Regions from separate parts of the Kosakonia beeri genome, predicted to be linked through region 3. Evidence: predicted binding sites of a transcription regulator. Region 3 holds the regulator's gene; each other region holds the start of a gene.
What was found. Region 3 encodes LexA, which represses DNA repair genes until DNA is damaged. Its sites were predicted from a motif close to TNCTGTATGTACATACAGNA; they were not measured.
Positions count from the first base shown of each region.

Region 1 (2,275 bases), 1.5 Mb from region 3:
GCCAGCCAGTGCCACTGCAATCGCGATAGCTGTCTTTTTCATTTTTTGCGCCTCGTTATCATCCAAAAATCGCCATGGGAATCTCTCAGAGAAGCCACGGTTAAATCCTTCACCGGGGGCATTGCTCATTTATAACTCAGCAGATATCTTTACCGATATCCTTGGCTTATGCCGAGCACCCCTAGCGATGTAAAGTCTACAACGTAGTTAGAAACTTACAAGTGTGAAGTCCGTCAGGCATATGAAAAAAAAGGCTTTGTGTACACATTATTTAACATTTCTGACTAAGCTTTAGTCGATATGATTTACCCGCAAAGCAGGCTGGACGAGCTTTGTCGCTGTATTTGACAGAGAAAAGGTACAAGCCAACTATTAATAAAAAATATCCTGGGATAAATCTTAAATTTACTCAATGATACAAATTTGAGTGAATTTTTATCCCCGATAGCTGTCTCGGAGCCAAAGGATCATGACGAACGGGACGCATTACGAAACCAATAGCGTTACCTTCTTCTGCGGCCATTGCCAGACGCCGGTGTTCTTCTTCCGTTAATTCTTCAGCATGCCAGCCAATTACAACACTATAATTACCGGTGCGTAATGCGCGAATCATCGATTCCAGAGTAACGTCAGGCGATAGCTGATTAAGTTGCATAACCTTCGTTAGGGGAAGACCTGCAGCTTGTACCCAATCGCGGCTTAACTTTTGTTGGGGTGTTAACCACAATTGCCAGCGTGATTGTTGGCCCAACTGCTGCAGTAAAGGAAGCAAAAGAAGTTGCGTCATCATGGGCTGGTCTTCGCGATAGACCACTTCGCTAATCAACCCTGTCGTGACGCTGGTGGGTTCAACACGCTTAACGGTGCTGAGTGCGGAAGCGAATGTTGTTGAACGATTAGCATAACCAGAAGTGTACATAATCAATCCAGCCCTTTGAGTTACTGTATAAACATACAGTAACCTTTGGACGTTCAAAGATCAACCTCATTTTCTGAAACAAACTCGCAATTTTGTTTTGTCGCAGCTTCACAAAGTAAAATTTGCTTGCCGTCCTGCCCACAGTTGCCTATTTTCCTGATTAACGGATCCGTTACCTATCTTAATGTCGTTACTACGTGATTTTAAAGGAATAATCATGGAAGAGCTGTCACACCAACGGATTCATCAATCGTGTAAATACCTGTCCTCGCTCGGGGAAATTCGCCATCGCGCACATTTTGGTGGCTATAGCCTGGCGGTGGACAATACCATCTTCGCTCTGGTGTCTGTAGGCGAACTTTATCTCCGCGCTTGTGAAGAAAGTACACACTATGCCATCACCCGTACCGCACCTCTGCTGAGCATCAACAGACGCGGACGTCAGGTCTCGTTAAATTACTATTTCGTCAACGAGGGCTTATGGAGCGATCGGACGCTCTTATTGCAGTTGGGGGAATTGTCGCTCAACGCTGCACGACGCGATACGCTACAACGATCTGTGCAGAAGCGATTAAGGGACTTGCCGAACGTGACATGCCAGCTTGAAACCTCATTATGTGGAGTGGGGATAACCGATGTGCAGACGCTGCGCATGCTTGGGGCGAAGGCCTGTTGGCTGAAACTAAAAAGAGTGAACCGACATCTTAGCGTAAATGTTCTTTTTGCGCTGGAAGGGGCAATCAACGGTTTACATGAAGCAGCACTCCCGGTGCAAAAACGCCGGGAGTTAATTGAGTGGCTTAATGAATTGCAGGTTAAGGGAGCAAAAGCTTACTGAAGGATTTGCCGTTTCAGTCGGTACACTTCGGGCAATAAAGCGATTAACAGCCCAATTTGCTGAAGCACCAGAGGGGCTTTGCTGTCCGGTCGTGGTTCGAGATGTTTGATACGCTGTGATAATTCGGCGAGTGCGGCCTGCACTCGCCCTTCACTGCCCGGTAAATGATGCAGTGCATCATCTACATAGCAGACGGCGTCATCAAGCAGTCGAAGGATCTCCGGTTGCGTAAGCTGCTCGCGATGTGCTCCCAATGCTGAAATGTAACTGGTAAAGGTATGGTTCAGGCATAAGAGCCGGAACGCTGCATCGCGAAGTTCTGGCGTGGCGCCCGGTTCTGAAGACATATTCGATACCACAGAGGCTAGTTCCGCATCTCGGTTATATGCATTACGCCGTGCAATCCGGTAGGCCAGCCGGTTATCCCGCCCCTGGTGATATTGTTCCAGGATGGCATCGAGGTAACGGCAATTCGCGTTGAAAGCCTGCTCTGTTATTCTGGAAAGGTGGCGAAAACG
Region 1 is NZ_CM135106.1:3,109,994-3,112,268, reverse strand. Features, by position in the region: gene ompA (porin OmpA) at 1-42, opposite strand, end outside; gene sulA (SOS-induced cell division inhibitor SulA) at 410-919, opposite strand; gene ACUY4S_RS14820 (TfoX/Sxy family DNA transformation protein) at 1,137-1,757, shown strand; gene yccS (YccS family putative transporter) at 1,751-2,275, opposite strand, start outside.
Region 1: the regulator LexA is predicted to act here: its motif matches at 941-960, upstream of sulA (SOS-induced cell division inhibitor SulA).

Region 2 (2,275 bases), 670 kb from region 3:
TTTCTGAAGCAATATACGAAATAGCGTCAGAGATATGACAAATAGAATTGCCCATATACCAATCCATATGTAGATAAATAAAAGGAATTGGCAGACGAAACCAGGGGCAATATTACAAAGAATTAATCCTGGAAAGGTCTGCAAAGAGAAATCAGGGCATGTTGTGTCATGGTGAACCTCCTTTGCAGTAAATAGGGAATGAATAAGCGCCCGAGATAATAAAGAAGCCGCTGATAAATAGCTACCATAAATTTTAGTAGTTTTTATAAGCCTAATACCAGTTGGCGCTCAAGTTGAGGATCGAGCAACGTCACATGTAAACCTACCAACCGCACGCCACGCCCGCCGCGCCTTTCATTCCAGGCCTGCTGAGCGGTTGCCAGTAAATCCTCTTTATTTAAACGCGGCCATACGTGCTCCTGGGTGGTAAGCTGGAAATCATTAAATTTCAATTTTACCCCCTGGCGGGCAATTAACAGATCGGGTTTAACTTTTGCCAGCCTTTTTTCCAGCTCCGGGTAAAGATGCTCAATAATTGCTTCGCACTCTTCCCAGTGGTGAATATCCTCAATGAGGGTACGTTCTACTCCAACAGATTTACGCAGTCGTTCGCTGCTAATTTCCCGCTCATCAATGCCCTGGCTGCGCTCCCATAATACGCGGCCAAATTTGCCAAAGCGTTTAAGCAGCAAGGCCAAATCGCTGTTCTGCACATCTTCACAGGTACGTAGCCCCATGCTTTCCAGCTTTGCGGCGGAGACTTTCCCCACGCCGGGGATTTTACTGAGCGATAGCGTGCGTAAAAATGCCGGCACTTCCGCCGGTGTAATGACATATTGCCCGTTGGGCTTGTTGAGATCGGAGGCGATTTTGGCGAGAAACTTCACCGGTGCGATGCCTGCTGAGGCGGTAAGTTGTGTTTCGTTAAAAATGGTCTGGCGGATCTCTTGCGCCATTAATGTCGCCGAACCGTGGCAGTAAGGACTGTCGGTAACGTCAAGGTAGGCTTCGTCCAGCGAGAGCGGTTCAATGCGTGAGGTGTAGCGGGAAAAGATATCGCGGATTTGATTCGAGGCTTCTTTGTAGGCGTCGAAACGGCCAGGCAGTAGCGTAAGGTGCGGGCAAAGTTTTAATGCCATCGCCGTTGGCATGGCGCTGCGCACGCCGAACTTACGTGCCGGGTAGTTGGCGGTGCTGATCACGCCACGCTGAACGCGGCTGCCGCCGATGGCAATTGGAATATCGCGCAGCGTCGGGTTGTCGCGCATTTCCACCGCCGCGAAAAAGCAGTCCATATCGACATGTATGATTTTGCGCATGCGTACGCCCTCACAGAACACTGGATAAGTATACAGCACATTCAGGTTAAATGAGAAGCGAGCGCATAAGGTTGCGAAAAACAGACAGAAAAATCCCCCGTCGGCTGTTAATCCGGCGCTTTTAGGATCAAAATACGTCATCTGCAAACGGCAGCATAAACGACGCGGGCAGACTCGATCCCTCGCACTCCGCCCCATAACAGCCAACTCAGAACCAGCGTGAAGGTGAAGGGTATACACAAAATCATTCGCGCTGTGTCGCGGCGGCAAGCATGAGCATCCCCGGTCACTTACATAAGTAAGTGACCGGGGTGGGAAGGCGCAGCCAACAGAGAGACAGCGTGAAGGTGAAGGATATACACAAAATCATTCGCGCTGTGTCGCGGCGGCAAGCATGAGCATCCCCGGTCACTTACATAAGTAAGTGACCGGGGTGAGAAGGCGCAGCCAACAAAGAGACAGCGTGAAGGTGAAGGATATACACAAAATCATTCGCGCTGTGTCGCGGCGGCAAGCATGAGCATCCCCGGGAGCTTACATAAGTAAGTGACCGGGGTGGGAAGGCGCAGCCAACAAAGAGACAGCGTGAAGGTGAAGGGTATACACAAAATCATTCGCGCTGTGTCGCGGCGGCAAGCATGAGCATCCCCGGGAGCTTACATAAGTAAGTGACCGGGGTGAGAAGGCGCAGCCAACAAAGAGACAGCGTGAAGGATGAAGTGTATTGGGGCTTGCGAAAAAATGCCGTAATGCTAATGTGGGCGCTCCAAAACAGAATAGTCTGAATTTTGGGCTTCCTTTGCCGTCCTGGCAATGTGGTATTCGCTTTATCAAGGAAACAAGTAGTATGCGCAAAATCGCATTATTTATTGCGATGCTTCTGATGCCGTGCGTCTCGTTTGCCGGGCTGGTAAGCAGCAATGGTTCAGTCACGCCGGTCAGCAAAGAATTCAAGC
Region 2 is NZ_CM135106.1:3,898,550-3,900,824, forward strand. Features, by position in the region: gene ACUY4S_RS18500 (RNA ligase RtcB family protein) at 1-55, opposite strand, end outside; gene dinB (DNA polymerase IV) at 264-1,319, opposite strand; gene dpaA (peptidoglycan meso-diaminopimelic acid protein amidase) at 2,167-2,275, shown strand, end outside.
Region 2: the regulator LexA is predicted to act here: its motif matches at 1,338-1,357, upstream of dinB (DNA polymerase IV).

Region 3 (2,275 bases):
TTCTTTCGGCGTGTAATAGGTGAATACACGCGGTCCGCCGTGAATGAACACGTAGCGCGGCAGGAGCGCGCCGTCGATTTCCAGCGGTTCCAGCGGGTCTGGCAACTCATGTGCCAGGCATTGTGCGCGGAGTGTCAGTAAGTCCGCCTTAGAGTTGTAAGGCAGCACGTACATGATGGGGCGTGACGTATCGAGACCCAGTTCCTGTGCAGGTTCTGCGGGGATCGATTTACTTTTTACCAGCACGCTTAATGGTAAATTCAGTAATTTGTAGTAAATTCGTGGCCAGCCGGACATAAAGGATGTAAAGCCTCTGGTTAATAGTGCCATTGCGCCGCAAAGAATATCAGAAAGCGCGCATAATTTCTGTTGTACCGCTGCGTGCTTACATAGACATTGACGCTCATTACATAAAAAGGTTCTTTTTCATGGCTAATAATACCACTGGATTAACCCGGATCATTAAAGCTGCCGGTTATTCCTGGAAAGGGGTGCGCGCTGCATGGGTAAATGAAGCGGCGTTTCGCCAGGAAGCGATTGCAGTGACGCTGGCCATTATTATCGCCTGCTGGCTTGATATTGACGCGATCACGCGCGTGTTACTGATTGGTTCGGTTTCTCTGGTGATGATTGTGGAAATCCTGAATAGTGCGATTGAAGCGGTCGTCGATCGAATTGGTACCGAATTCCATGAGCTTTCGGGGCGTGCGAAGGACATGGGCTCTGCCGCCGTGCTGATGTCTATCCTGTTGGCGCTGTTTACCTGGATCTCGTTGCTTTGGTCATATTTTCGATAATGCTTCCGGAATTCGTTAAGAGCCTGGTTTTTTGCTTAAATTTGGTTCCAAAATCGCCTTTAACTGTATATACTCACAGCATCACTGTATATACACCCAGGGGGCGGAATGAAAGCTTTAACGGCCAGGCAGCAAGAGGTGTTCGATCTCATCCGCGAACGCATCAATCAAACCGGTATGCCACCGACGCGTGCGGAAATCGCACAACAATTGGGGTTCCGTTCCCCAAATGCGGCTGAAGAACACCTCAAAGCGCTTGCGCGTAAAGGGGTAATTGAAATAGTTTCCGGCGCATCGCGCGGTCTTCGCCTGCTGCTCGGAGAAGAAGAAGATCAAGGTTTGCCGCTGGTCGGGCGTGTTGCTGCGGGCGAACCGTTACTGGCACAGCAGCATATTGAAGGTCACTATCAGGTTGATCCCTCACTTTTTAAACCGCATGCGGACTTCTTGTTGCGCGTTAGCGGGATGTCGATGAAAGACATTGGCATTATGGATGGCGACCTGTTGGCCGTGCATAAAACGCAGGATGTGCGTAACGGCCAGGTTGTGGTGGCGCGTATTGAAGACGAAGTCACGGTAAAACGCCTCAAAAAACACGGTAACACCGTAGAATTGTTACCGGAAAACAGCGAATTCACCCCAATTGTGGTTGACCTGCGCGATCAAAACTTCACCATTGAAGGTCTGGCGGTCGGTGTCATTCGCAATGGGCAGTGGCTGTAACGCCCCGCTTATGTGCTGCGGTGCTGTTATACGCTCCGCAGCGTAAAACCTTTCTCCCCGACTGATTCCTACACGGCTATGTCATTGTTAAGTGCCTCCGATAAAGCGCTATGGCGACTTGCGCTGCCGATGATCGTCTCCAATATCACTGTCCCGCTGTTGGGGCTGGTGGATACAGCAGTGATCGGTCATCTCGACAGCCCTGTCTATCTTGGCGGTGTGGCGATTGGCGCAACGGCAACCAGTTTTCTGTTTATGCTGCTGTTGTTTCTGCGCATGAGCACGACCGGCCTTACAGCACAGGCGTTTGGTGCCCGTGACACTTCTGCACTGGCCCGCGCACTGATCCAGCCACTGCTGCTGGCTCTGGTCGTCGGTGTGCTAATTGCCATGCTGCGTACGCCGTTAATCGATCTTGCATTGCACATCACTGGTGGCAGTGAGGCTGTACTGGAACAGGCGCGGCGCTTCCTGGAGATCCGGTGGCTAAGCGCGCCGGCATCGCTGGGTAATCTGGTACTGCTGGGGTGGTTGTTAGGCGTGCAGTATGCTCGTGCTCCGGTGATATTGCTGGTGGTGGGCAATGCGCTGAACATTGTGCTTGATGTCTGGCTGGTGATGGGGCTGCACATGAATGTGCAGGGCGCAGCGCTGGCAACCGCGGTCGCGGAATATGCGACATTTGTCATTGGGTTGCTTATGGCGCGGCGCGTACTGATTATGCATGGCATAACGATTCCGATGCTGCGCCAGGC
Region 3 is NZ_CM135106.1:4,568,696-4,570,970, reverse strand. Features, by position in the region: gene plsB (glycerol-3-phosphate 1-O-acyltransferase PlsB) at 1-297, opposite strand, end outside; gene ACUY4S_RS21640 (diacylglycerol kinase) at 429-797, shown strand; gene lexA (transcriptional repressor LexA) at 906-1,520, shown strand; gene dinF (MATE family efflux transporter DinF) at 1,599-2,275, shown strand, end outside.